DNA from 4 places in the Methylorubrum subtropicum genome. Region 1 is predicted to be linked to each of the others. Evidence: riboswitches for the same ligand, from Rfam matches in the RefSeq annotation. Region 1 holds a riboswitch; each other region holds the start of a gene.
What was found. Region 1 has a riboswitch for cobalamin ahead of AAHG03_RS12385 (CbtB domain-containing protein). Riboswitches for the same ligand answer to the same signal wherever they lie in the genome.
Positions count from the first base shown of each region.

Region 2: linked by a shared signal. The riboswitch ahead of AAHG03_RS07670 (TonB-dependent receptor) and the one ahead of AAHG03_RS12385 (CbtB domain-containing protein) in region 1 are both predicted to bind cobalamin.
Region 3: linked by a shared signal. The riboswitch ahead of AAHG03_RS24815 (TonB-dependent siderophore receptor) and the one ahead of AAHG03_RS12385 (CbtB domain-containing protein) in region 1 are both predicted to bind cobalamin.
Region 4: linked by a shared signal. The riboswitch ahead of AAHG03_RS26395 (TonB-dependent receptor) and the one ahead of AAHG03_RS12385 (CbtB domain-containing protein) in region 1 are both predicted to bind cobalamin.

Region 1 covers NZ_JBBXMW010000007.1:203,918-211,009, forward strand. Annotated here, with positions in the region: gene AAHG03_RS12345 (sulfurtransferase) at 1-429, opposite strand, end outside; gene AAHG03_RS12350 (alpha/beta fold hydrolase) at 793-1,668, opposite strand; gene AAHG03_RS12355 (hypothetical protein) at 1,853-2,299, shown strand; gene AAHG03_RS12360 (hypothetical protein) at 2,367-2,588, opposite strand; gene fae (formaldehyde-activating enzyme) at 2,867-3,406, shown strand; gene AAHG03_RS12370 (hypothetical protein) at 3,537-3,878, shown strand; gene cobO (cob(I)yrinic acid a,c-diamide adenosyltransferase) at 3,921-4,520, opposite strand; gene cobU (bifunctional adenosylcobinamide kinase/adenosylcobinamide-phosphate guanylyltransferase) at 4,517-5,038, opposite strand; cobalamin riboswitch at 5,131-5,322, shown strand; gene AAHG03_RS12385 (CbtB domain-containing protein) at 5,367-5,543, shown strand; gene AAHG03_RS12390 (CbtA family protein) at 5,572-6,330, shown strand; gene AAHG03_RS12395 (DUF1636 domain-containing protein) at 6,323-6,727, shown strand; gene cobW (cobalamin biosynthesis protein CobW) at 6,732-7,092, shown strand, end outside.
Region 2 covers NZ_JBBXMW010000004.1:153,108-160,199, forward strand. Annotated here, with positions in the region: gene AAHG03_RS07665 (matrixin family metalloprotease) at 1-540, opposite strand, end outside; gene AAHG03_RS07670 (TonB-dependent receptor) at 719-2,962, opposite strand; cobalamin riboswitch at 3,084-3,278, opposite strand; gene AAHG03_RS07675 (hypothetical protein) at 3,637-3,777, shown strand; gene AAHG03_RS07680 (hypothetical protein) at 4,035-4,451, shown strand; gene AAHG03_RS07685 (hypothetical protein) at 4,507-4,782, shown strand; gene ccmB (heme exporter protein CcmB) at 4,790-5,458, opposite strand; gene ccmA (heme ABC exporter ATP-binding protein CcmA) at 5,455-6,099, opposite strand; gene AAHG03_RS07700 (hypothetical protein) at 6,417-6,587, shown strand; gene acnA (aconitate hydratase AcnA) at 6,870-7,092, shown strand, end outside.
Region 3 covers NZ_JBBXMW010000029.1:13,065-20,156, reverse strand. Annotated here, with positions in the region: gene AAHG03_RS24815 (TonB-dependent siderophore receptor) at 1-1,773, opposite strand, end outside; cobalamin riboswitch at 1,964-2,170, opposite strand; gene AAHG03_RS24810 (TonB-dependent receptor) at 3,019-5,538, opposite strand; gene AAHG03_RS24805 (response regulator transcription factor) at 6,255-6,896, opposite strand.
Region 4 covers NZ_JBBXMW010000038.1:4,837-11,928, forward strand. Annotated here, with positions in the region: gene ureC (urease subunit alpha) at 1-1,348, shown strand, start outside; gene AAHG03_RS26370 (DUF29 domain-containing protein) at 1,381-1,863, shown strand; gene AAHG03_RS26375 (urease accessory protein UreE) at 1,860-2,336, shown strand; gene AAHG03_RS26380 (urease accessory protein UreF) at 2,302-2,997, shown strand; gene ureG (urease accessory protein UreG) at 3,005-3,634, shown strand; gene AAHG03_RS26390 (HupE/UreJ family protein) at 3,655-4,197, shown strand; cobalamin riboswitch at 4,508-4,706, shown strand; gene AAHG03_RS26395 (TonB-dependent receptor) at 4,971-6,950, shown strand; gene AAHG03_RS26400 (hypothetical protein) at 7,005-7,092, opposite strand, start outside.

The sequences.
Region 1 (7,092 bases):
GGTGTCGAGCGGGCGCTTCTCGGCCTCCCACTTCTTGCGCCCGCCATCGAGCAGCTTGACGTTGTCGGTCAGGCCGTACTGGGCGAACACCCAGGCGCCCCAGGCGGCGAACCAGTTGTTGTTGTCGCCGTAGAGCACGACCGTGGTGTCGCGATCGACGCCGAGCCGCCGGGCGAGCGCCGTGAATTTTTCGGGGCCGGCGATGTCGCGGGTCACTGTCTCGACGAGGTCGGTGTGCCACGAAACGTTCTGCGCGTTCGGGATGTGGCCGCGCTCGAACACGCCCGGCTCGACGCTGACCTCGACGATCCGGATTTTCTTCGAGTCGAGGTTCTTCTCCAGCCATTCGGTCGAGACCAGGGGGCTCTCTTTGGCGGCACCGGCTTGGGCGGGCTTGGCGGCCGGCTCCTGTGCGGCGGCCGGGACCACGGGCAGGAGGACGGCCGCGGCGACGGCGAACAGGAAGGCGGATTTGCGCAGCACGGGATTGGCTCCGGACAAGGCGGCAGCGATCGTCCGGGGCGGCGGCGCGCCGCCCCGTCGGGGTCTCGCTTCGGGAGGAATTGGGCAGGCCCGGCGTCGTCCCGGCCACTCCCCGAGGACCCGCTCCGTTCGCCGGAACCTGTCTTGAGGGAGGGCCGGTGGAGACCGGGCCGCGCTTCAATCTCGCCGCCTCAGGGGCGTCCGGTCAACGGAATAATCCTCCGTAGTTCAGGGGCTTAGGCGAGGGTGCTTCTCCTCACGGCCGCGCTTTTGTGGAGGATTATCTTGGAGAGCGGGACGTGGCGGGCCTCAACCTGTGATCCGCCCGAAAAACTCCGCGATCGCCCGCGCCGCCGCGTCCGGCCGCTCCCGATGCGGGAAATGCCCGGTGCCCTCGAACGGGGCGAGGTCGAGGTTTGAGAATGTCTCGCCGAGGCGGTCGGTCCAGGCGTAGGGGAAGAGCGGGTCCTGCGTGCCCCAGCGGATGCCGGTCGGCACCGTGATCGGCGGCAGGTCGTGCGCCTCGCCCTTCAGCATGGCGAGCCGGCCCGCCTGCTGGCTGAGATACCAGTTGAAGCCGCCCTGAAGGTTGCCCGGCGTCATGAAGTTGTCGGTGAAGGCCTCCAGCACGTCGTCGAAGGCGTGCGGGTTGCCGCCGGCCCAATGCTTCAGGAAGTGGCCGATATAGGCGCGGCAGGATTCCCGGGTGGCGCCGACCACCTTCGCCGCGAAGGGCTGGAGATGGAACGACTGGTACCAGATCTCGGCCAGCATCTCGGGCTGCGCCAGACGCGGGCCGATGCCGGGATAGGGGCAATCGAAGAAGAACAGGCCGGTGAGCCGCTCCGGTGCCATGCGCCCAAGGACCTGCCCGACATAAGCCCCGACATCGTGACCGACGATGCCGGCCCGCTCGATCCCCAGCGCATCGAGAACTCCCAAAATGTCGGCGGCGTGTACCTCGGGGCCGGCCCGGTCCGAGGGGCCGGGATCGGGTTTTTCGCTCGCCCCGAAGCCGCGCAGGTCCGGGGCGATCAGGCTGAATTTTTGGGACAGCCGCGCCATCACCGGCTCCCAGGTCAGCCAGAATTCCGGCCAGCCGTGCAGCAGCACCAGCGGCGGCCCCTCGCCCGCGCGGGCCACATGCAGCCGCACGCCGTTGGCGCGCACGTCCTCGTGTCGGATCTCCACCGTCGTCCGTCTCCTCGTGCTCTGGGACGGGGCAACGCGGCAAGGCGGCGTCCGCGTTCCGGATGCGCCGCGGACACGGTGCAGACATCTCTGCCGACGACAGCTTGACCGGGCAAGCTCAGCTGTTTCAATGCGCGGCCCCGCCCTCCGGCCGGGGACGAGGCGCGCGAGGCGGCAGATGGCGACGACGGTTCGGTGGTTCGCGCTCCCGCTCGCGCTTGGGCTCGGCCTCACGGCGTCCGGCTGCACGGGCTTCGCCTACATCTCCAAGACCTACGTCTCCCAGGTGCCGCAGGTCGTCACCATCGGCTGCAACGAGCCCTACGAGATCTACGACAACCGCCAGAAGCGCCGGGTGCTGGTGGTCTCGAATGCCTTGCGCGAGGTGACGGGCTGCGACGTCGGTCGCCTCGGCGCCGGCCGCCCGCCCGCCGAGACCCGCGCCGCCCGCTTCCGCACGGCCGCCCGCACCTATCTCGACGAGACCGTGCGCGAGGATTGCACCATCACCGGCGAGACCGTGTTCAGCGACCTCCAGACGGAGTTCGTCTACGCCTGCGACGCGCCGATCGAGCCCCGCGGCACCCAGGTGCCCCGCCTGCCGGGCCGGCGGCTGCAACGCTGATTTTTTTCGAGCATCGGCCCGAAAGGGGGTGGCCGGATTTCGAAAAGATGCGATGCGGCCCAGGAATCTAGGACTCGGCCGGGCCGACGAAGGTCCGCTCGGTCGCGTCCCCCGCCGCCGCCAGTAGAGCCCGCGCGAAGGCCCGCGCCTCGTGCCGCTCCAGGCTCAGGATCGCGGTGACCGGGCGCCCGTCGAGATCGGGCAGGCCGAGTTCGAGCCGCACGCCCTCGCCCTCGGCGGTCGCCGACAGGCTCCAGCCGCGCTTGTCGGATGGGCCGGACTCGCTCATCGGGACGAATCCTCTTCGAAGCGCCGTCCGACCAAGGGGATGTCGGTTCGGTGAAAGACGGCGCGTGAGAACCGAGGCCTAGAGCCGTGTCGGGTCCGATGCAATCGGGCCCCATGCGGCTTCGGCCTCCCTTCAGATGGTCGCCCCCCGCCGCCCGGACCAGGGGGCCGGGCAGGGCCGCGGGCGGCGCGATTGACGGCGACGGCGGGGAATGATGTCTCGCGCGGCGACCCGCCCGCGGGGCAAGACGTTTTCACGAGAGAGCAGGGACGACCACCATGTCCGAGATCTGGTTCCGCACCGGCGAGGCGACCGTGCTCGCCGCCGAGGGGCAATACACCGACGCGATGCCGGAGGTGCTGATCGGCTCCGTCCGCGGCCCCGTGGGGCAGGCGTTTGCCGGCATGCTCGGCCAGGTGCAGGGCCACACCCGCATGTTCGTGGTACGCGACCTCAACCAGCTGGTCCGCCCCTCCACCATCATGACCACCAAGGTCACGATCCACACCGCCGAATACGCCGAGCTGCTCGGCGGCGTGGTGCAGGCCGCCACCGGCGACGCCATCGTGGACTGCGTGATCGAGGGCATCCTGCCCAAGGACGGCCTCGACGAGCTGTGCATGATCATCACGATCTGGCTCGACGAGCGCTGCGGCAGCCACGAGGAACTCGACCGCAAGGACCTCTACCGCACCAATTACGAGGCCACGAAGCTCGCCATCGGCCGGGCGATCCGCGGCGAGCCGACGATCGACGAGCTGATCGCCAACCGCAAGACGGTGAAGCACTACGCCCTGGAAGACATCATCGAGTACTGAGTTCTTTTGGCTGTTTGGGGCGCGGCTCCGGTCGCGTCCCATCACCCGAACGCTGCCGCTACGTCGGACCTTTCTATACCGACGATCCTCCGCGCTTCCCGCCATCGTTGCCGTCGTGGCATGAGCGGGCATGACTGGAAGCATCGACACCACCGCCCCCCTGTTCGAGATTCGGCACGGCGACGCCGTCATCCGGATCGCAGACGATTGGAGCGGCCATGTCCTGATCGAGCAGATCTACGAGGGCCTGCGCCAAGCGCGCCGGTCACGCGACGAAGGGCGCGCTCCCCTGATGCCGCCCGCTCCCGGCAGTGAGGCCGCCAACGCCATCGTCGAGGCCGCGGAATTTCACGGCTTCCGTCGGATCGAGGGCTCCGATGCGTACCGAGCGAGCGGCGAGCAGATCGTCGCCCTGGTGACGGCAATGCGGGAGAAGAGCCTGCTGGAGACCCTCTCGGATCGCGAACCCTGAATGGGCGCGAGGCGCCCGCTCCTCGGGACCCACAGGGCGCCCTCAGAACTCGATCCCCTCCTGCGCCTTCACCCCCGCCGAAAAGTGGTGCTTCACGCTGCCCATCTCGGTCACGAGGTCGGCGGCCTCGATGAGCGCCGGCTTGGCGTTGCGGCCGGTGACGACGACGTGGAGGTCGGGCCGGCGGGCCTGCAACTCGGCGACGACCGACTCGAGGTCGAGATAGTCGTAGCGCAGCGCGATGTTCAGCTCGTCTAGGACGAGGAGGCGGATGCTCGCGTCCGCCATCAGGGCGCGGGCCTGCTCCCAGGCGTTGCGGCAGGCGGCGATGTCGCGGGCCTTGTCCTGGGTCTCCCAGGTGAAGCCCTCGCCCAGCGCGTGCCACGCGATCCGGTCGCCGAAGGCCTTGAGCGCGCGAGCTTCGCCGGTGTCCCAGGCGCCCTTGATGAACTGCACCACGCCGACCCGGTGGCCGCGCCCGAGCATGCGCAGCACAAGGCCGAGCGCGGCCGTCGTCTTGCCCTTGCCGGGGCCGGTGTTCACGATGAGCAGGCCCTTCTCGATCTTTTTGGACGCGACCTCGGCGTCCTGCACCGCCTTGCGCTTGGCCATCTTTTCGCGGTGGCGGTCGTCGTCGCTCATGAGCGATTCCCTGGATTCTCGGCGGAAGGTTTGACGGTGAGCGGCAAGCCCGCGACGGTAAGGACCACGCGGTCGGCCTCGCGCGCCAGCCGCTGATGCAGGCGCCCGGCCGCATCGCGGAAGCGGCGGGCCAGCGCGTTGTCCGGCACGATGCCGAGCCCGACCTCGTTGGCCACCAGCACCAGCGGCCCCGGCGCCGCCGCGCAGGCGCGGGCCAGGGCCTCGGTGGCGGCGTCGAGATCGGCCTCCGCGAGCAGGAGGTTGGTGACCCACAGCGTCAGGCAATCGACCAGGGTCGGCCCGGTCGAGGCCGCGACCGCTTCGGGCAACGCCGTCGGCACGTCGAGGGTCCGCCACTCGGCGGAGCGCCGCGCCCGGTGCTCGTGGATGCGCGCGCGCATCTCGTCGTCCCAACCTTGAGCGGTGGCGATGTAGAGCCAGGGCGCCGGGCAGGCCTCGATCAGCCGCTCGGCATAGGCGCTCTTGCCGGAGCGGGCACCGCCGAGCACCAGCGTCATCCGGTCGGGAGGGCGGGCATCCATGGGCGTCGGTTTGCACCGGAGGCGAGCGTTCACGCAATGGCGCTTTGCAAGGCGGCCCGGCGCGCGCTAGAAGCGAGCCATAGGACGGTGCCCCGGCAACGGGGTGAAAAGGGAATGCGGTGAGGGGAAACCCGAAACCGCAGCTGCCCCCGCAACTGTGAGCGGCGAGTTCCTGCCGAGAGCCACCGGGGCGACCTGGGAAGGCGGCAGGCGCGATACCAACCGCGAGCCAGGAGACCTGCCGTCCGGCACGAAAAACGTTTTCTCGAACGCCGCCGGTGGGGCGGCCGGAGCCCGTGACCCGATGACGACCGCGACCCTTCAGACCTCCGCCGTCCGCTCCGGCGAGGGCGCCCGCGCCCTGCTCGTCGCCGCCTTCCTCGGCCTCGGCCTCGTGTTCCTGGCGGGCTTCGCCCCGGCGAGCGTGCTGCACAACGCGGCGCACGATTTCCGCCACGCGCAGAACTTCCCCTGCCACTGACCGCTTTCCGACACGCGAAAGCGGCTCCATGATCACCCGGTTGCTGTCGGCGGCGCTCGTCGCCGGCTTCCTCGCGTCCGTCGTCGCGACGGGCCTCCAACTCGCCCTGACCTCGCCCCTGATCCTCCAGGCCGAGACGTTCGAGGGCGGGCATTCGCATGCGCACGCCCCCGTCTCGCTCACGCCCGCCTCGCTGATCGTGAAGGCGCATGCCCACGGCCACGGCGAGGCCGGCACCGAGGCTGAAAAATCCGACGAATGGCAGCCCGCGGAGGGCTTCCAGCGCATGGCCTTCACCGGCCTCGCCACGCTGATCGGCGGCGTCGGCTACGCGCTGCTCCTCGCCGCGGTGATGCTGGGCTTACGCCGCGAGCCGACCCCGCGCAGCGGGCTCACCGTGGGCATCGCGGGCTTCCTCGCGGTGGCTTTGGCCCCGGCCATCGGCCTGCCGCCGGAACTGCCCGGCATGGGCGCTGCCCCTCTCGTCCTGCGCCAGACCTGGTGGGTGATGACAGTCGCGGCGACCGGCATCGGCCTCTACCTCATCGCGGTGCGGCGGGTGCCGATTACGATTCTCGGCGGCCTGATCCTGATCGTCGCCCCGCATCTGGCGGGGGCGCCGCAATCGATCGACACGGTGAGTTCGCAGGTGCCGCCCGCGGTCGCGGCGCAGTTCGTGGCGCGCTCGCTCGCCATCGGCTTCGTGTTCTGGGCGCTGATCGGGCTGGCCTATGGCTGGGCCTGGGGCTTGTTCGGTCGCGAGGCGGGCGGCCGCGCGCATGCCTGAGGATCAGCCCGAGACCGTCCTCTCCGTCTGCACCACCTGCCGGGCTGCGGGCGACGCGTCCGAGCCGCGGGCCGGCGCCCGGCTGCTGGCGGCACTTCGCGCCGAAGCCGACCGCGAGCCGGTGCCGGGCCTGCGGATCGAGGGTGCCGAGTGCCTCTCGGTCTGCAAGCGGCCCTGCACGGTGGCGGTGGCCTCTCCCGGCCGCTGGACCTACGTCTACGGCGATTTCGACGCGCTGGAGCGCGCGGAGACTTCCGCCCGCACCATCTTGGCGGGCCTGCGCGACTACCAGAAGACGCCCGATGGGATCGTGCCCTGGCGCGCGCGCCCGGAGGCGTTCCGCAAGGGCGTCGTCGCCCGCATCCCGCCGCTGACCCCGACACGAGCGGAATCCTGACCCCATGGCCATCCTCGAAAAGATCCCCTGCACCATCGTCACCGGCTTCCTCGGGGCCGGCAAGACGACGCTGGTGCGCCACACCATCGAGCAGGCCCGCGGCCGGCGGCTCGCCGTCATCGTCAACGAGTTCGGCGATCTCGGCTTCGACGGCTCGTTCCTGGCCGCCTGCGGCATCGAGGGCTGCGACGAGAACTCCGTGGTGGAACTGCCCAACGGCTGCATCTGCTGCACGGTCGCCGACGACTTCGTGCCCGCGCTGACGAAGCTGCTCGATCGGCCCGAGCCGCCGGAGCACATCCTGATCGAGACCTCCGGCCTCGCGCTCCCCAAACCCCTGGTCCAGGCGTTCCAGTGGCCGTCGA
Region 2 (7,092 bases), on a different contig from region 1:
CATCACCGTGTGGTCGGTGTTGTCGAGATCGGTGGCGAGCACCGGGTCGCCCTCGAACGGGTGCTTGAGCCCGAGCGCGTGGCCGATCTCGTGGATCAGCACGTGGGTCATGTCGTCGAGGGAATAACCCGCAACCTGATCGTCGAGGTAGATGTCGCCGCCGGTCGCGTCATCGTAGGCGTAGTCGCCGCCGAGATGGACCAAGGGGTAGTAGGCGTAGCCCGCCGCCCCCGACTGGTTCGGGTCCTTGACGAGGTCGTAGGTGGCGAAGCGGATGTCGCCCTGGCCGGCATCGGCTTCGAGGAAGCGGATGCCGCTGGCGTCGCCCCATTGCTTCAGCGCGTCGCGGGCCGCCGCCTTCTCGGTCTCGGTCAGGGGCTGGAACGAGGCGCGGAACGCAGCCGAATAGGGCGCGCCCGCGACGGTCTCGTAGGAGCGCGCCTCGAACGAGTAGGTGATGAAGGCCGGCTTGCCGACCGTGCCCTGGCCCCACCATGAGGAGCCCGAGAGGAGGGCCCGGTAATCGGACACGGTCGCCATCGTCTTCCCCCAAACGCTCTTCTTCGGAGCCTCGGCTAGACAGCCGGCGACCGCCTTTCGGGCCGAGCCTCAAGCGATAGGAGGATGAAACCCGGCCGGCAAGCGTGCGGGACGGGAAGTCCCGCGCATTCCCGCCGCCCGTGTCCTGCCGGCGACAACAGGGTTTACGCTTCGGTCACTACCAAGCGACCGTGTAGGCGACCTCGAAGGTGCGGGGGCGGCCGAGATACCAGTTGGCGTTCCTGTTGTCGGCCACGAAGCCGTCGAGGGCGTAGACCGTATCGAGCAGGTTCGAGACCCGGAACGACAGCCGCGAGGCCGGCGTGACCTGTCGGTCGAGGCCGAGCGTCACCAGGGCGTAGTCCGGGCGGCGGCCGAGATTGGCGAAATCGGAAAACATCGCGCCGACATACTGCACGCCGACCCGCGCCTCCCAGTCGCGGGCGAACGCCCAATTGACCCAGAGGTTAGCGACCTGTTCGGGGACGTTGACCGGCGTCTTGCCGGTGAAGTCGCCGAAATCGTCGTACTGGGCCTGCAGCAGGGCGAGGTTGGCGTCGATGCGCCAGCCGGCCCAAGGCAGCCACGACAGGGCAACCTCCGCCCCGTAGGAGGATTGCTGCCCGACCTGCGCCACGAGCTGGGTGCTGCCCGGCACCGGGGAGAGCACGTCCTTCTTGACGATGCGGTAGCCCGCCAGCGTCCACTCGACCGTGCCGCCGAAGGCCAGCCCCTTGGCGCCGACCTCGATCTGCTCGCCGGTCGAGAGTTTGAGGTTCGACAGCGATTGCGACAGCGAGATCAGGCTGTTCACCGGATCGGTGGCGGTGGCGTATTGCGCGTAGAGCGTCGTCTCCGGCGAGAGCGCGTAGACGAGGCCGAAGCGGTAGCCGAACGCCTGGAACGAGCGCTCGAAGAAGCGGTTCGCGGGATTCGTCGCGAGCAGGTTGGTGCGCTGGAGCGTCGGCGCGTCGAATCGCACGCCCGCCAGCAGCGAGAGCCGGTCGGTGAGTTCCAGCCGATTCTCGGCGAAGACGGAGGCCTGGTCCGTGTGGGTCACGTAGGCCGGCACCGCGCGACCGTCGGCGGGGAAGAGGCCCGGATCATAGCCGATCAGGGGGACGCTCTGCGGTGGCTGGTTCGAGGGCGGCTCGTTGAACGTGCCGCTGAAGTTGTTGTCGTGCTTGAACGCGATGCGGTTCACGTCGAAGCCGGCGGTGAACTGGTTCGGCAGGCCGAACAACGAGCCGCGGAACGTCGCGTCGAAGCGATTGCCGATCTGTTCCTGACGGTGGATGATGTCGATGTAATCCGAGCGGTTCACGCGGCCGGTCTCGGATTCGTAGACGTATCGCTCGACATCGAGCCAGTGGCGTCGGCTCTGGAGGCGGTAGGCGGTGTTGCGGATCGTGACTTCGGCGGACGGCGTCCACTCGGTGCGCAGCTGGGTCCAGTTGTCGGCCCAGGTGATCTTGGCGTCGCGGACGTTGTAGTTGTTGAAGCGCACGGCATCGAGCACGCGCCCGTTCACCAGCGGCGTGCCCCAGTAGCGCACAGGCTCCTGATAGCCGAGGTCGTGGGAGAGGGTGACGGCGAGATCGGGCCTCGCCTGCCACGTCAGCGCGCCGGAGACCGCGAGGTTGCGGAAGTCGCCGTTGGGGGTGATCCAGCCGTCGGCGCGGTTGCCGCTGACGTTGAGGCGGTAGGCGACCGATTCGCCGATCGGCCCGGTCGAGTCGATCGCCGCGCGCATCAGCCCGTCCGAGCCGAGGCCGACGCGGGCGACGTTCAGCGGCGTGAACAGCGGCTTCTTCGACACCACGTTGACGATGCCGCCGATGGCGCCCTCGCCGTAGAGCACCGAGGCCGGCCCGCGCAGCACCTCGATGCGCTCGACGTTCCACGTGTCGAACGGGAAGGTCAGGGTGTTGGCGCCGACATAGAGCCGCGTGCCGTCGAACAGCGTCTGGATCGAGTTCTGCCCGGCAAAGCCGCGCGCGGTGAAGGCACCGAGCCCGAAGCCCGGCGAGCCGAAGGTCGAGATGCCGGTGCCGTTCTGCGAGACCGCCTCCAGCACCGAGGACTGGCCGCGCAAGCGGATGGTCTCGCCGGAAACGATGTCGAGGCTCGCCGGCGTCTCCAGCGGCGTCAGCCCGAGGCGGCTCGCCCCGCGCGAGGGCGTGCGGAGGTTGAGGCCGACCGGTGAGGCCTGGGTGAGGCTGGGTTTACGGAGGGCAGCCGCGGCCTCGGCGCCGATGGCCTCGGCAGGCACGTTCACCGGCACGTCGAGGTCGCGGGCGACCGCGATCTCGTCGAGCCGGGTTTCCACGGAAGCGCCTTGCGCGGCGGCGGCGACGGGGAGGGCGCTCGCGAGCGCGGCGAGGATCGGCCGCGCGCGGCGGCTTCTTTTGGGGGGAGACATGGAGAAAAACGGGCCTCGGGCGGCGACGGTGGCACGTCACCGCGAACGAGGCCGTGGCACGGGTCCGATAGGGCACCCGCGCTCCGACACCCGCCGGGGCACCCCGCCCAGCGCGTTTCGCGTGTGACCACGGCCGACGGCAGGTCTCCTGGCTCGCGGGTCGCCGTCCCTCATCGTCTTCCCAGGCGAGGCGCCCAGTGACGTGGTGATGGGGGACTCTCCGCTCACAGTTGCGGGGGCAGCCGCGGGGTCGGGCCGAAGCCTTCACCGCGTTCCCTTTTGATCCCTCTCGGGAACCGTCTACGGTCACGCTAGGCGGCCGGGACCATCACGGTCAACCGAATGTCGCAGGGACGGCGCGGATTCCTGTGCCCCAAGCTTCGAGGCAATGGGCCCCAAGAAAAAAGGCCGCCCCGATGGAGGGCGGCCCGAAGTCTAGGGAGGAAACGCCCAAGAAGGGCAACGGGACCGCGACGCCATCGCGATCTCGCATGAGCTTTTGTTTCACGGTGCGCTGCACAAAACAATCCGGGTGGAAACGATCCCGGCCATGCGTTCGACGCATGGATTATGGATTCAGAGGCTTCCGCCCGGCGTCGGCCGGGGTCACGAAACGAAACCGGCGCCCCGGCGGTTCACGAACGACGCGCTGAAATCCGCTCTCGGAGACCCCGATGCCCCGCTGGATGCTCGTCTTCCCCGTCGCCCTGCTGCTCGCCGCGATCGTCGTCGTGTTCGCTTTTCAAGGCACCGGCCCGACCCAGACCCAGGACACCCACGCCACCGAAGGCGGCGGCCGGACGAAGACGCCGTAAGGGGAGGGGGCGTTCGTGTGATCAACGGCCTCATCCATCCAACCCCCTCATCCTGAGGTGCAGCGCAGCGGCCTCGAAGGAGGGCTCCAGAAGTCGCGCGATCCGCTGGAGCCCTCCTTCGAAACTCCGCTTCGCTCCGCACCTCAGGATGAGGGATGGGGTGGGAGCATTGCCCATAAGTTCAACACATAAAGGCCACGGTCTCGCACGCGCCTTGCTTCACTTCGCCGACGAATCTTTTCGAGGCTTCGACGGCGATGCGGATTCCGGCCCTTCTTCCCTTCCTGCTCACGGCCCTGCCGTCGCCCGCCGAAGTCATGGCGATGGAGGCGCATATCGCGGCGGTGGAGTTCGCGGTCGCGGCCGATCCGCTGATCGGCAAGCGGGTGACGCTGGACGATTGCCATCTCGTCTTCGCCACCGAGAGCGAGGCGACCTGCCTCGGCCTCGCGCCGGAGGCCGCCGACAATACGGCGCCGCCGCTGCGCCGGGTGCTGGTGCGGCTGGCGGACGCCGGCGGCGTCCGGGCAGGGCGGCTGTGCGAGGGCGGGGCGCTCGACGACGCCTGCCATGTCAGCGTCTCGGGCGTGGTCGAGGATCAGTCCGGCGCCTTCGGCCTCGGCGAGCGGGCGATGCTGGGCCTGCGCGAGGGCACCATCCACTGGCCGGACTGAAACCCGACTGAAACCTGGGGGTCACCGCGGCGTTGAGGGGCCAGGGAGTTCGACCATGACCCAACGCATCCTGCTCGCGACCATTCTCACGACCGCCTTCGCCACCGCGGCGGCGGCGCAAACCGCCCCGCAGACCGGCACCGGCGGCGGCCCGACCTCGACGGTGACGGCGCCCAACACCTCCGCCGTCGGCCGCACCATGCCGCCCGCGGGCGGCGGCGGGCTCGACCGGATCGACCGCAGCGAATCGCGCTCGATCGACCGCGAGACCAAGACAGAGCGCAAGAACGACGCGATCGACACCGGCATCTGCATCGGCTGCAACAAGTAGGCCGATACTACTCCGACCAGCGCAGGGAGGCGGCTGCCGCCAGCGTCCCGATCACGCCCGCGATCAGGCTGAGCGCCGCGAGCACCGCGAGCGGCGTCGTGAACGGCACGGTGCCGCCGAGCGCGGCCTCGGTCGCCGAGACGCCGAAGATCAGGGTCGGGATCATCAGCGGCAGCACCACGATCGCCAGGATCAGGCCGCCGCGGCGGATCGTGGCGGTGAGCGCGGCGCCGACCGCGCCGATGAAGGCGAGGGCTGGCGTGCCGACGAGCAGCGTCAGCGCGGTCGCCCCCATCGCGGTCGGGGTGAGCGAGACCAGCAGGCCGAACAGCGGCGCCGAGAGCGCCAGGGGCAGGCCGGTGGTAAGCCAGTAGGCCGCAACTTTGGCCAGCACCACGAGTTCGAGCGGCACCGCCGCCCCCGTCATCAGGTCGAGCGAGCCGTCCTCCTCGTCGGACTGAAACAGCCGGTCGAGACCGATGAGCGTGGCCAGCACTGCGGCGAGCCAGAGAATCGCCGGGCCGATCCGCGACAAGAGGTTGAGGTCGGGTCCGAGCGCGAACGGCACCAGCACCACGATCATCAGGAAGAACACCAGCGACAGCGCCCCCGAGCCGCCGACGCGGGCGGCGAGCTTGAGGTCGCGGGCGAGCAACGCCGTGAACGCCCGCATCATGCCCAGCTCTCCTCGCTCAGATCGGCCGCGGCCTGCTCTACGGACGGCGCGCCGATGCGCAATTCGCGGGCATCCTCCAGGCCGAGCGCCTGATGGGTCGCGGCGACGACGAGGCCGCCTTCCGCCCGGTGTCGGGCCATCATCGCGGCGAGCACCTGTTGCGAGGCGAGGTCGAGGGCCGCGGTCGGCTCGTCGAGGAGCCAGAGAGGGCGGCGGCACACGAGGAGCCGCGCCAGCGCCACCCGCCGCCGCTGCCCGGCCGAGAGGTAGCCCACCGGCAGCCGCGCCACGTGCGGCAGGCCGAGTTCGGCGAGCGCCTCGGGCGGGCTCAGCGCGGCATCACCCAGAAGGTCGCGGGCGAAATCGAGGTTCTCCTGCGCGGTCAGCGCGGATTTGAGGCCGTCGCGATGGCCGACGACGTGCAGGCGCTCGAACAGGGTCGCCTCGCCGATGGCCTCGCCGCGGATCGTCCCGGCATCAGGCTTGAGCCGTCCGGCCAGCATGGCGAGCAGGCTCGACTTGCCCGCGCCGTTGCGCCCGGTGATCATCAGCGCCTCGCCCGGCCCGAGCGCGAAGGAGAGGCCGGAAAAGATGCGCCGGCCCGAGCGGCGGCAGGCGAGGTTCTGGACGATCAGCCGCACGACTTTGCCTGTGACGCCACGCGCCCGTTCTCCGGCCCCGCATTCGGATTCACTCATCGCCGTCGGGCCGGCGGCGATGGGAAGGCGCCTTCCCCTCCCCCTTGCGGGGAGGGGTCAGGTGTGGGGGTCGGGCAGGAGGCACCGTTCCGCTCGATCCTGCACCACCCCCACCTCCTACCTCCTCCCCGCAAGGGGGAGGAGAGGCGCACTATTCTGCGACCGCGTAGCCTAAACCGAGGTCGGAGGCGAACCGCGCGTCGTGCGCCGCATTGACCAAGGCGGTCCATGCACGGGCCCGACGGGAGGCAACCTTGGATTTGGGCGCGAGCGCACACCCCACCGAGGCCGAGTTCGAGCAGGACCCGGCGGCCATCGCCGGGCGGGCGCTGCTGGAGGAACGGCTGGCCCGCCTGACGCCCGATCAACTCTCCGCGTTCTGGGAGGCGGTGGGCCGTTGCTTCGGCGCACCGCCGCCCGAGGCGCCGTAGCCCGCCGTTTCAAGCGGGGGAGACCGTCACTGCCCACGCGGCAGGCAGTAGCGGCCAGATTCGAAACGTTCTATAGACCGGCCCAGGCTGCGCCGCGCGATCCTCTCAGGGCGTCCAAATCGCCCCTCGCGCACCATCCTGAGTGTCGGTTCCGGCACTCTTCCCGGGCGCCCCCGGGGCGGCGCGCGCTCGTTCCACGAGTGCATACGGCCGAACACCTCTCGTGGCGCAGGTTATGCCTACGCCGTGTTCGACAACGCCAGCTTCAGGATCCGACAAGCCGTGGCATCGCTCGACAGCTTCAAGGCCCGCCAGACGCTTCAAGCCGGGGGCAAGACCTACACCTACTACTCGATCCCGCACGCGCAGCAGAACGGCCTGGCCGATTCCACCGCGCTGCCGTTCTCGATGAAGGTGATCCTCGAAAACCTCCTGCGGTTCGAGGACGACCGCTCGGTCCGCAAAGGCGACATCGAGGCCGCCGTGGCGTGGCTCGACAACAAGG
Region 3 (7,092 bases), on a different contig from region 1:
GTAGACGTAGCCCGCCAGGATCTTGACCTCCGGCGTGAGTTGACCCGCCGCCGTCAGTTCGATGCCCTGGCTGCGCACGCCGCCGACCGCCACGGAGATGCCGCTGCCGCTCGCTTGCGGCGTCAGCACGTTCTGCCGATCGACCCGAAACAGGGCCGCGGTCAGGCCCAGCGCCCCGCCGAACAGGTCGAGCTTGGCGCCGATATCGGCGCCGATGCCGGTCTCGGGCGCGAAGGGGCCGGATGCCGAGGCGGCGGCGGCGTCCGGGCCGATATTCGGCCGGAAGCTCGTGCCGACATTGGCGTAGAGGGCGAGTTCGGGCGTCGGCTGGTAGACGAGGCCGGCGCGGGGCGTGGCCGCGAAGTAGGTCTGGTCGACCTGGGAGCGCGGGGTGCGCTCGCGGAACGACTGCTCGAAGAAGTCGAACCGCGCGCCGACCAGCGCCTTCCATTCCGGGCCGAGCGCGATCTGGTCCTGCACGTAGAGGGCGGTGTTGGTGATCCGCTCCAGGTTGTTGCGGAAGCGGTCGATCGGCGGTAGCGCCTGCCCGTATTGCGGATTGTAGATGTCGATGGTGTAGGGGTTATTCGCGATGGTCGAGCGGTTGTAGACGACCCGGCTGTCGGTGCTCTCGCGCTCGAAGCCCACGAGCAGCGTGTGGCCGATCCCCGCCGTCTCGAAGCGGCCGACGAGTTCCGCCTGACCGATCGCCACGTCCCAGCGGTAGTCGCGCAGGTTGCGGTCGCGCGAGGCGATGCCCTTGTCGGTGATCGCGCGGATCTCGGCGGATTCGCCCTCCAGCGAGCCCGTATTGAAATAGGTAGCGAGCCGCATCTGCCAGTCGGCATCGAAGCGGTGATCGACCCGCACCTGCATCGAATCGTTGGTCTGATAGGTGCTCTGTCCCGGCTCGCCGAGGAAGCGCGAGATCGGGATGGCGCCGAGCCGCCCGTTGTTCACCGCGACGACGCCGCGGTCGAACACGATGCGGTTGCGCAGGAACTCGGTCTCGATCGTGATCCTCGTGTCGGGCGTGACCTGCCAGGAGATCACGGGCGCGACGAGCAGTCGGTCGCCGTCCACGAAGTCGCGAAAACTGTTCTGGCGACCCGCCGCGAGGTTGAAGCGGTAGAGCAGCGTGCCGTCCTCGTTCAGGGCGCCGCCGGAATCGAGCGTGCCGCGGAACTGCTCGAACGAGCCCCAGAGCCCGCCCATCTCGACGAAGCGCTCCCGCGTGGGCTGCTTGGTGATGATGTTGACGAGCCCGCCCGGATCGCTGCGTCCGAACAGGCCGCCGCCGGGGCCTTTCAGCACCTCGATGCGCTCGACGTTCTGGGCGTCGGGCGGGGGTGGCGTGCCGCGGTTGAGCGGAAAGCCGTTCTTGTAGATTTCCGAGGTGGTGGTGCCGCGGATGGCGTAGCTGAAGATCGACAGCCCGCCGAAATTGTTCTGCTGGGCGACGCCCGGCGTGTAGTTGAAGACGCGATCGACGCGGGTGGCGGCGAGATCGGTGATGACCTCCCGCGGGGCCACGGTGACGACCTGCGGCACGTCGCGCTGGGGCGTGTCGGTCTTGGTCGAACTGACCGCCCGGTCGGCCCGGTAGCCCGGGCTCGGCCCGATCAGGCCGATCGCGCCGGAGGCCGCCGTCCGTCCGGAAGGCGGCGCGTTGCCGGCGGCGCGACCCGTGCCCTCACCCTCGACCGAAATCTCGTCGAGCGTCGTGCTCTCCTGCGCGCGGGCCTCGAAGCCCGAGGCGCCGGCCGAGAGGATGGCGGCCAGAGCGAGGCGCGGGGCGCGGCGGCGTCCGGCGGAGGCCGCGGAGTTCGGGGCAAGCGGGTTCGAACGAACGGTCACCAAGTCGCTCAAGGTTGTCGAGCGGCGGCCGTGCGGGTGCCCTCGCGGGTGCCGGCTGGTTCAGCCGGGCCCGCGCCTGCGCTCCGCCGGGGCACCCCGCCCGAGAGACGTATCATCGCCCAAGGCAGGTCTCCTGGCTCGCGGGTCCGCACCCCGGCCTGGCCTTCCCGGTGCGTGGCACCAGTGACCCGGACGGCAGGGGCTCGCCGCTCACAGTTGCGGGGGCAGCTTCGGCCTCGCTCCGGAGAGCCCACCGAATTCCCTCTTCGCCCACGGACCGAAACCCGCGGGAACCTTGGCCCTTCGAACCTCGCCGATCAGGCCGGCCCGGTCAATGCGCTGCGGCGCACAATGCAACAATGTTACATATCCCGTGGCCAATGGGACACAGGCGGGCGCCAATCCTGTCCGCTCGAGCGGCGGACCCTGACCCGCAGGCCATACCTCGGGGCGGACCACTTCAATGGGGCGGATCAGTCAAGTCCGCAGTGACGGTGTCTCTTCCTGAGAGCCTGCTTGACAGGCTCATCCCAACACATCCCCTCATCCTGAGGTGCTGCGTGAGCGGTTTTGAGCGAGGGCTCCAGATGTCGCGCGATCCCTGGAGCCCTCCTTCGAGGCTACGCTTTGCTCCGCACCTCAGGATGAGGGGATTTGTTGGGATCACCGCAGCATCGCACTGTTTCGATCCCGATGAGTCAAATCAAACAGGCTCTCGAAGCCGTGCCCGGCCTACGCGATCCGACGTGGCCGGCGAAGACGAAGTTCGGGCCGCCGCCGTTTCATGGGGCCGTCCGGCCCGATCGGGCGTCGGTCGGCGCGGGCCGCGAGCTGGGGGTCGAGCCGCTCCTGCCCACGCTGTTCGGCCCTTGAGTTCCCAGACGACGCCCTTGAAGACTCCCTTGGACTGGACGACGCGGACCGCCATCGGCCAGGGGCCGCCCTCCGCGGGACGGTCCGCCAGGTAGAGGGCGATGTCGAGTTCATGCCTGGCCGAGCGCGTGGCATCGCGCTCGCTTGCGAAGGCGACCTTGCCGAAGGTGTCGCGCCAGAGTTGCCCGTCGAGTCGCAGCTGAACCTTGAACATCGTGGCACGACGCCTTTCCTGCTCGGGACCTCGGATGCAACTGGCGATGAAACTCGAAGACGGTGCCGGCCGCCTCAGTATTTGCGCACGACCGGCTCGACCGGCGGGGCCGGGGGCGGGGCGTTGAAGGTGTAGCGCAGGCCCCCGTAGATCGAGAGCGGCTGGGCGAGCGTGGTGGTGCGCGGATCGTTGATCTGGAAGCGGTTGGCCACGGGCCCACCTTCGACGTAGGTGCCGAAGGTCGCGTAGCGGTTGTTGGTCAGGTTGGTGACGAGGCCGAACAGCTCCAGGCTGTCGTTGACCCGGTAGCTCGTGTTGAGGCCGAGCACGTAATAGGGCGGCAGCTTGCGGTTCAGGTTCGACTCGTCGCCGCGGTAGTAGGCCGAGGAATAGGCCTGCAGGTTCAGGCCGACCCGCCAGCCCGGCAGCAGCAGGTAGTCGAACCCGACCTTGAACTGGTGGTCGGGGATCAGCGGCACCTTGTTGCCGGGGCGCACGGTGATCGCGCCGTCCTCGCCGGCCAGCGGGTTGTTCGGCGAGGAGAGCGTGCCGTTGAACTGGAAGGTCGCGTCGATCAGCGCATAGTTGGCGTAGACCGAGAGGTCGCCGCGGCTGTACTCGGCCCCGACCTCGACGCCCTGGCGGCGGGTCGCCGGCACGTTGACGTAGTAGCCGCGCGCCGCGTTGCCGGGGGTCGCGAGCTGGATGATGTCGTCCGACAGGTCGGTGCGGAAGGCGCTGATCTTGTAGGTCAGCGCCCCGTCGTAGACGCCCGCCACCGCGCCGCGGATGCCGGCCTCGTAGGTCCGCGCCGTCACCTGCTTGAGCGGCGGGTCGGCGACCAGCGAGTTCGGCAGCAGGCACGGCCGGTCGGGATTGGCGCAGGACAATTCCAGCGGCGTCGGCGCGCGGTTCGATTCCGAGTAGCTGCCGAACAGCGAGAGTTCCGGCATGAAGCGGTAGGTCAGGCCGGCGACCGGATTGATCTTGGTGAAGGTGTGGGTACCGTTCACGTCCGGCGCGAAGCCGGTGAGATCGCGCGTCGTCACCCGGGCGAAGTTGAGCCGGGCGCCCGCGGTGAGAGCGAGGCGGTCGGTCAGGTCGAGGGTGTCGGTGGCGTAGAGGCCCATATAGAGGTTCGAGCCGATCACGCTGCTCGGGGCGATGCCGAGCGCGCCTTCCGTGCGCAGGTAATCGGTGCCGAGGCCGGGGATGAGGCCGTAGGTCGGGTTGTTCGGGTTGGTGGTGACCGACAGGTTCGGGTTGATGACGGCGAGCGTGCTCGACGACTTGAACGAGTAGTCGGCCACATCGATGCTGCCGCCGACGACGAAGCTGTTGGTGAGGCCGAACACGCGGTCGCGGTTGGCCGCCTGGAGCGAGCCGCCGTAGCCGGTCGCCTCGGTCTTGGTGACGTCGATCGTGCCGTAGGGGATGCCGTCGCGGTAGGGGATGATCTGCCCGTTGCGCCCGCGGATGCGGAACTGGTTCTGGGCGATGTCGTCGGAGAAGCCGTCGCGCTCGAAGCAGAGGGCGTTGGGCGTGTTGGAATCGTCGCCGCAGGCTTCGAAGTTGCCGTCGTTTCCGTCGACGTAGACGTTGCTGAAGCGCCGGAAGTAGGCGTTGCCCGACAGATCCCAGGTCGGCGAGACATCGACGCGGCCCGTCACCTGCAGCGTGCCCATCTGGGTCGTCGTGGTCTGCGGATAGGTGAAGATCGCCCGCGGGTCGAAATGGGTGAAGTCGACCGGCGTCGCCGCGGCCGCCCCGAAGAAGGTGCGGGCGAAGGCGCCGATGACGTGGAACTCAGCGTCCTGCGAGCGGTAGCCGAGATCGGTGTAGATGCGGCCGATCGTGCTCGGGCTCTCGTAGCGCCAACCGCGGTCGTTCAGCCCGTCGCCGTTGAAGTAGAAGCTGAACGGCCCGCTGACCTGGCCGTGCTGCAGACCGCCGGCGATGCGCCCGTCCGAACCGCCGAGCGCGGTCACCTCGGTGCCCTGCCAAGTGAAGCCGTTCTTCATGCCGATGTTGATGGCACCGCCCAGCGCGTTGAGGCCGAAGACGGGGTTGCCGGTCACCACATCGATGCGCTGGATCGCCGAGGGCGGGATCAGGTCGAACTGGACGATGTCGCCGAAGGCCTCGTTGATGCGCACGCCGTTCTGGTAGACGGCGAGCCCCTGCGGCACGCCCTGGACCGGCGAGGCGGTGAAGCCGCGATAGTTGATGTCGACCCGGCCCGCACTGCCCTGCGAGTCCGAGATGTTGAGGCCCGGCGTGCGCCGCGCGAGCGTGGCGACGACGTTGCCGGTGCCGCGGTCGGCCTCGAGGTCGGCGGCGGTGACGGTCTCGACCGTGCTCGGGATCTTGTAGAGCGGCTGCGCGCCGCCGCGCAGGCGCGGCTCGACCGGGGACGGCACGGGCAGGGCTGGTGCCGGGCCGACCGGGGGCGTCGCCGCGCGGATGCCGGTGCCGCCACCGACCGGGGTGGTCGGGACGACGCTGATCTCGTCGAGCGTGACCTGCTGCTGGGCGTGGCCCATCGTCGGCAGCAGCGCGACCGACACGAGAAGCGTGCTCCGTAGCATCCGCATGTGGCGATCCGATCCGGCTAACCGGGCCATCCTGGGCCCAAGCGTGACGGTTCAGGATGTGCGGGAGACCGCCGCCACCGAGCAAGAGGGGCACGATCACAGAGCGAAGGTTAATCCGGCCCGATGGGGGATTATCTCGAGATGTGATCGACAAAGCACATCGATGGATTGGTCTTTCGGCAACTTTAACAGGATAATTTGGCAAATCAAGCGTTGGCGGCACGGATGGACGGACGAGGTCGACCGCTTACGGTGCCGCCGCAGCGCCGGTCCGTGGCGACCCGTAGCAGAGGCCGTGCATGCCCTCCGGCGTGAGACAGACGAGGCCGTCGCTCTCGTCCTCGACGCTCATGGCCGCCGTTGCGTCCCACAACCGACGCGAAACGGCCGGTCGTGCGTGCCAACCCTCCCCCGCGGAGGGGGGAGAACGCTCTCGGGTTCTAATAGGGCTGCAAGCCGCGCGATCACCGCTGCGCCCAGGGCTGTCCCTTCGAGTCGTACGTGCAGAACGGATCCGCTTCGCGGTCGAGAACCGCGGATCGGATATCATGGAAGAGGACTTGTACGCCCGTGCCTCAGGCCAAGGTTGGGCGCTGCCGAAACCTTGAGATCGACGCTCTGCGCGACCGCGGTTGAAGGTCGGGATCGGACCGCGACGGTTCGTCCGCCCTGCGGACATCGCTGGCTTCGCGAAAGCTGTGTATCGGCCGCAGGCTTCACATCCCGACGCGGTCGAAATCCAGCGCCGAGGCGCAGAGCGCCACCTGGGTCCGGTTGCGCACGCCGAGCTTGCGCATGATCTCCGAGACGTGGGCCTTCACCATCGAGTCGCCGATGCCGAGTTCGAACGCGATCTGCTTGTTGAGCTTGCCCCGCTTGATCATGGACAACACGTTCATTTGCGCGGGCGTCAGCGCGGCGATGCGCGCGGAGGCGTCCGCCGTCTTGCTCGCCTCGGCCTCGTGCGAATGGGCGAGGTCCGGCACGTAGATCGAGCCGCGCATGATGCTGTCGAGCGCCTCCATGTAGGTCGCCCGCGTCGCCGATTTCGGCACGAAGCCCGCCGCCCCGAGCCGCAGGGCCTCGCGCACGATCCGCCCCTCCTCCAGGCCCGAGCAGACCAGGATCGGGATGCGGGGGAAGCGGATGCGCAAGCTCATCATCCCGTCGAAGCCGGTCACGCCCTTCATCGACAGGTCGAGCACGATCACGTCGATGCCGGGCCGCTCGGCCAGCACGGTCTTGGCCGCCTCGATCGATTCCGCCTCCTCGATGCGGGCGTGCGGCAGGCCGATGCGGATTGTGCTGCGCAAGGCCTCGCGGAACAGCGGATGGTCGTCCACCAGGATGATGTGCATCGCGTCCACTCGTTCGGGCGCAACCCGCGGCGCCTGGACTGTAAAAGTGATGCTCGCGCCGCCGGACGAGCGTCAAGGGCGCAGTTTCAAACAAATTCATTATGGTCATCGAGCCAGATCGCAATTCTAATATGGCAAATCGGGCCGGGATGAACTTGCAATTCTAAGACTTCCATATGAGGCATGGACAAAAGTT
Region 4 (7,092 bases), on a different contig from region 1:
GGGTGAAGGAAAAATCCTCACCGCGGGCGGCTTCGACAGTCACATCCACTACATCTGCCCGCAGCAGATCGAGGAGGCGCTCTGTTCCGGCGTCACCACCATGCTGGGCGGCGGCACCGGGCCGGCGCACGGGACGCTCGCCACCACCTGCACGCCGGGCCCCTGGCACCTCGCCCGGATGATCGAGGCCGCCGACCATTTCCCGATGAACCTCGCGTTTGCCGGCAAGGGCAACGCCTCGCTGCCGGGCGCCCTGGAGGAGATGGTGCGGGCCGGTGCCTGCGCGCTGAAACTCCATGAGGATTGGGGCACGACCCCGCAGGCCATCGACACCTGCCTCACGGTGGCCGATGCCCACGACGTTCAGGTGATGATCCACTCCGACACCCTCAACGAGGGCGGCTTCGTCGAGGACACCATCGCCGCCTTCAAGGGCCGCACCATCCACGCCTTCCACACGGAAGGGGCGGGCGGCGGCCACGCGCCGGACATCATGAAAGTAGCGGGGCTCTCGAATGTGCTCCCGTCGTCGACAAACCCTACGAGACCATTCACAAAAAATACCATCGACGAGCATCTCGACATGCTGATGGTGTGCCACCACCTCGACCCGTCGATCCCCGAGGATCTGGCCTTCGCCGAGAGCCGCATCCGCAAGGAGACCATCGCGGCGGAGGACATCCTGCACGACATCGGCGCGCTCTCGATGATGTCCTCCGACAGTCAGGCGATGGGCCGGGTCGGCGAAGTGGTGATCCGCACGTGGCAGACCGCCGACAAGATGAAGCGCCAGCGCGGGAGCCTGCCCGGCGACGCGAGCGGCAACGACAACCTGCGCGCCCGCCGCTACGTCGCGAAATACACGATCAACCCGGCCATCGCCCACGGCGTGTCGCGCCACATCGGCTCGGTCGAGCCCGGAAAACTCGCCGACCTCGTGCTGTGGACGCCCGCCTTCTTCGGCGTGAAGCCCGACCTCGTGCTGAAGGGCGGCATGATCGCCACCGCCCCGATGGGCGACCCCAACGCCTCGATCCCGACGCCCCAGCCGGTGCATTACCGCCCGATGTTCGCCAGTTACGGCCGCGCCCCCTTCGCCACGGCGCTGACCTTCGTCTCGAAAGCCGCAATCGAGGACGGCCTGCGCGAGCGGCTGGGCGTGCAGAAGGAGTTGGTCGCCGTCGAGAACGTGCGCGGCGGCATCTCGAAGAAGAGCATGATCCTCAACGACGCCACCCCGGTGATCGAGATCGACCCCGAGACCTACGACGTGCGCGCCGATGGCGAGCTGCTGGTCTGCGAGCCGGCCGAGGTGGTGCCGATGGCGCAGCGCTACTTCCTGTTCTGAGGTAGGATGGAGGGGACACCCGGAGGCCCGCGATGACGAAGGCCGCGCTGAAACCGCCGCTGACGGCCGATCTCTACGAGACGGACTTCTTCGCCTGGACCCAGGCCCAGGCCGACTTGCTGCGCCAAGGCCGCTTCGACGCGCTCGACCTCGGCCATCTGATCGAGGAGGTGGCGAGCGTGGGCGCGAGCGAGAAGCGCGAGATCAAGAACCGTCTCGCAGTGCTGATCGGACATCTCCTGAAATGGATGTACCAGCCGGGCGCCCGGTCGAGCAGCTGGACCGGCACGATCACCGAGCAGCGGCTTCAGGTGCAGGATATCTTGGAGATGAGCCCGAGCCTGCGGCGCTACCCGGCGGAGGTGTTCTCGCGCGCCTACCTCTCGGGCCGTGTACTCGCCGCCAAGGACACCGGCTTCGATTTCGCCCTGTTTCCCGAGGAGCCGCCCTTCACCGTCGAGCGGGCACTCGATCCGGACTTCCTGCCGCCCGAGCCCGGTCGCATCGCTCTATGATCCGCGCCACCCGCGTCATCCGCCGCGACGCCCTGACCCGCGGCGAGATCGTCGACCGCGTCGTGCTCGATCATGGCGACCGGCATCGTCGCCGCATCGCCATGCGGGGCGTCGGCGGCACCCCGTTCCTGCTCGATCTGCCCCACCCGATCCTGCTCGATGACGGCGACGCGATTGTCCTGTCGGATGGCCGTCTCGTCTGGGTCGAGGCCGCGCCCGAGCGCCTGCTGGAAATCCGGGCGCCGTCCGACCACGCGCTCAAGCGCCTGATCTGGCATATCGGCAACCGGCATATCCCCGCCGAGATCGGGGCGGAGGCGGTGTGGATCGCCGAGGACCACGTGCTCGCCGAGATGGTGCGGGGCTTGGGCGGCAGCGCCGAGCCGGTGGAGCGGCCGTTCCGGCCCGAGGGCGGGGCCTACGAGGGTGGGCACGATCATGGTCACGGTCACGGCCATCACCACCATGATTGAGGCGCTGCGGCTGATGGCGTGGCTGTCGCCGGCCTATCCGGTCGGGGGGTTCGCCTATTCGCACGGGCTCGAATGGGCGGTGGAGACCGGCGCAGTCGCCGACGAGGCGAGTTTGTCGGAGTGGCTCGGCGACGTGCTGGAGCGGGGCTCCGGGCGCAACGACCTGATCCTAGCGTCTCATGCTCACGCTTCGGCCGGGGACGGCGCCGCCCTGGAGGCCGTCAACGACCTCGCCCTGGCGATGGCGCCCTCGCGCGAGTTGCATCTGGAGACGAGCCAGCAGGGCCGCAGCTTCCTCGACGCGACGCTGGCCGCCTGGCCCTGCCCGGGCCTCGATGCGGTCGCGAAAGCGCTCCCTGGCCCGGTGGCGCTGCCGGTGGCGGTCGGCGCGGCGGCCTCCGCCCACGGCATGGCGCGGGGGCCGGTGCTCGCGGCCTACGGCTTCGCCTTCGTCCAGGCCATCGTCTCGGCGGGCTTACGCATCGCGCCGATCGGGCAGGCGGCCGGCACCCGCATCGTCGCGGCGCTCTCGCCCCGCGTGGCGGCGCTCGCCGAGACGGTCGAGCCGCTCGGCCTCGACGCGCTGGGCTCGGCCACGCTTCACGTCGATCTCGGCTCGTTCCGGCACGAGACCCAGTATTCCCGGATCTTTCGCTCATGAGGACGGCATGACTTCCGCCAACGGCCCCGTGAACGGCCCCCTGCGCGTCGGCATCGGCGGCCCCGTCGGCTCCGGCAAGACGGCGCTGATGGAGCAGCTGTGCAAGCGCTTACGCGACGCCTACGACATCTGCGCCATCACCAACGACATCTACACCAAGGAGGATGCCCGCCTCCTGACCGTGGCCGGGGCGCTGCCCGAGGAGCGGATCATGGGCGTCGAGACGGGGGGGTGCCCGCACACGGCGATCCGCGAGGACGCCTCGATCAACCTCGCGGCGGTGGCCGAGATGCGCCGCCGCTTTCCCAGGCTCGACGTGGTGCTGATCGAATCCGGCGGCGACAACCTCGCCGCGACCTTCTCGCCGGAACTGGCCGACATCACCCTCTACGTCATCGACGTGGCGGGCGGCGAAAAAATCCCGCGGAAAGGCGGCCCCGGCATCACCCGCTCCGACCTCCTCGTCGTCAACAAGACCGACCTCGCCCCCCTCGTCGGCGCGGATCTTGCCGTGATGGAGGCCGACACCCGCCGCATGCGGGGAACCCGGCCCTACGTCTTCGCCTCGCTGCGCGAGGGCCACGGCGCCGACACCATCGCCCGCTTCGTCGTCGAGTCCGGCGGACTCGCAAAATGATGTTTATCCGGAGACACCGCATGACCTTCCGCTCGATGCCGCTCGCGGCAGTGCTCGTGCTCCTGCCCGGCGCGGCCTTCGCCCATCCGGGCCACGGCGAGGCGATGGGCTGGGCCGCGGGCTTTGCCCATCCGGTCGGCGGCGCCGACCACATCCTGGCGATGGTCGCGGTCGGGCTCATCGCCGGCCTCGTCGGCGGGCGGGCGCTATGGCTGCTGCCGGCGTCCTTCCTGAGCATGATGACGCTCGGCGCCGGCCTCGCGATGGCGGGCCTCGACCTACCCTTCGTCGAGCCGGCGATCCTCGCCTCCGTCGCGGCGTTTGCCGTGATGGCGGTCTGCGCCCGGCTGATCCCGCTCGCCGCGCTCGCCGGGCTCGTCGGCGCCTTCGCGGTGTTCCACGGCGCGGCGCACGGGGCCGAGATGCCCGAGACGGCCTCCGGCCTCGCCTACGGCCTCGGCTTCCTCGCCGCGACTGCCTTGCTCCACGCCGCCGGCCTCGCCGCCGGGCTCGCCCTGACGTGGGTGCTGCCGCGGGCCGGCGCCGCCCGCCAGGGCGCCTGATCCGGTTCCGGTCGGTCGCGCCGGTCGCCGGTCGCCGGCTCCCCCCGTCATTGCGAGGCGGAACTGACGCAATCCAGGGCGCGACCTTTTCGGAGGGGGCGAGACTGCGCCGACGAAACGGCTGCGTGCGAGCTTTCCCTTGGGAGTGCGGAGCACTGGATTGCGTCAGTTTCGCCTCGCAATGACGGGTTGGGGGTGGGAGCCGACGCGACCCTCCGGACACGGTAGGGCGGGTGTCTCCCGCGGGGCACAGCTCCACCGCTTCACATCCGGCGTTCCAACCGCGCGTTGACGGCGCGGGCGCGCGCCGTGCTAGCGTGGCCGTGACGGTTCCCCTCGGGGATCAAAAGGGAACGCGGTGAGGGTGAAAGCCCGATGCCGCGGCTGCCCCCGCAACTGTGAGCGGCGAGTCCTCCGCCACCTGTGTCACTGGATGCGCCGCATCCGGGAAGACGGTGAGAGGGCGCTGACCCGCGAGCCAGGAGACCTGCCGTCAGCCGTGGTCACACGCGAGGCGCGTCGGGCGGGGTGCACTGATGGGTTGCCGGGGACGGCATCGATCCTGCGAGGCTCGATCCGTCCGCGGCCTCGTTCGCGGTGACGTGCCACTGCCGTTGCCCGAGGCTTCTTTGCCAGTGTCCGATTCCCGACCCCCGACCGTCCTGCGATGGGCGGCGCTCGCCGCCGCGCTGCTGCCCCTCCCGGCGGGCGCGCAGGAGGCCGTCACCCTCGACGAACTCTCCGTCGCCGGGCAGGCGCAGCCGGCCCCCACGATCTTCTCGGCCAGCGCCGGCTATCCCGGCGGCGTCACCGGCATCGGCGGCGCGTTGCAGCCGGTGGCCTCGGCCAGCGGCGGCATCGTCTCCGGCGCGCAGATCAACGCCCGGCCGGTCACCCGCCCCGGCGAGGTGCTGGAAGCGGTGCCGGGCCTCATCGTCACCCAGCATTCGGGGGAGGGGAAGGCCAACCAGTTCTTCCTGCGCGGGTTCAACCTCGACCACGGCACCGACATCGCCCTGTTCGTGGACGGCATGCCGGTCAACATGCGCACCCACGCCCACGGCCAGGGCTATGCCGACCTCAACTTCCTGATCCCCGAACTCGTCGGTGCGGTCGAGTTCCACAAGGGCCCCTACTTCGTGCGCGACGGCGACTTCGCCTCCGCCGGCTCGGTGCGGATCGATTACCTCGACACGGTGGCCAAGAACGTCGCCCTGACCTCGATCGGCTCGTTCGGCTACCGGCGGGCGCTCACCATCGGCTCCGCGCCGCTCGGCGCGGGCAACCTCCTCGTGGCGGGCGAGGCGCAGACCTATGACGGCCCCTGGGACGTGCCGGACCGCCTGAAGAAACTCAACGGCGTGGTGCGCTACAGCCAGGGCACGGCCCTCGACGGGTTTTCCGTCACCGGCATGGCCTATTGGGCGAAGTGGAACGCCACCAACCAGATCCCCGAGCGCGCGGTGGCGGAGGGGTTGATCGGCCGCTTCGGCAGCCTCGATCCGAGCGACGGCGGCGACACCGGCCGCTTCTCGCTGTCGGGCCGCTGGAGCCACACCAGCGAGGCCGGGATCACCCGGGCCAACGCCTACCTCATCCGCTACCGGATGAATCTGTGGAACAACTTCACCTACTTCCTCGACGATCAGACGAAGAATCGGACCGACGGCGACCAGTTCCGCCAGCTCGACGACCGGGTGCTCGGCGGGGCGGAGGTCAGCCACACCGTCCCCGGCGACTTGTTCGGCATGCCGATGGAGAACGAGGTCGGCCTCCAGACCCGCACCGACGCGATGCGGGTCGGGCTGTTCGACACCACGCGGCGGCAGTTCCGGGAGGCCACGCTCGACGACCGGGTGCGGGAGACGAGCGCGTCGTTCTACGCTGAGAACCGGGTGCGCTGGACCGATTGGCTGCGCACCAGCGTGGGCTTTCGCGCCGACGGCTTCTGGGCCGATGTCCGCTCGAACCTCATCGACGGCGCCTCCGGCCGGGCGCGCGACGGCATCGTCAACCCGAAGCTCGGCCTCGTGCTCGGCCCTTGGGCCGATACCGAACTCTACTTGAACTACGGCAGCGGCTTCCACTCGAACGACGTGCGCGGCGTCGTCGCCCCCGGCAATGCGGCGGACGCACTCTTCCTCGTGCCCTCGACCGGCTACGAGGTCGGCCTGCGCAACCGTTCGATCGCCGGCTTGGAGACGGCGCTCGCCCTGTTCCGGCTCGAACTCGCCTCCGAGAACCTGTTCCAGGGCGATTCCGGCACCACCGAGCCGAGCCGCCCGACCCGGCGCTTCGGCGTCGAGTGGACCAACCGCTACGCGCTCACCCCCTGGCTCCAGCTGGAGGGCGACCTGACGGTGACGAATGCGCGCTTCTCCGACCGCGTCCCGGAGGCCGGCCGCCGCATCCCCGAGGCGCCGACCACCATCGCCTCGGCCGGGATCAGCTTCGGCGAGGGCGAGGGCTGGTTCGGGAGCTTGCGCTTCCGCTATTTCGGCCCGCGTCCGCTGATCGAGGACAATTCGGTGCGATCCAGGGCGACCGCGCTCGTCAACGGCCGCATCGGCTACGCCTTCGCCAACGGCGTCAGCCTGTCGCTCGACGTCCTCAACCTCACGAACGCCAAGGCCGACCAGATCACCTACTATTACGAGTCGCGGCTGCGCTCCGAGAAGGAGGGCGTGGAAGACCGCCACTTCCACCCCGTCGAGCCCACCGCCGTGCGGCTGACGCTCGCCGGACGGTTCTGACGAAGGGGAGGGCCGGGCGGGCCCCCCCAAAAAAACCGCCCGGCCCGGTCGGGTTCACACCACGAAGTCGGCGTGGGTGAGGGCGACCTTGTTGTCGAGCACGGCGAACTTCACCGCCGCCCCGCGGCCCGAGCCGTCGGCG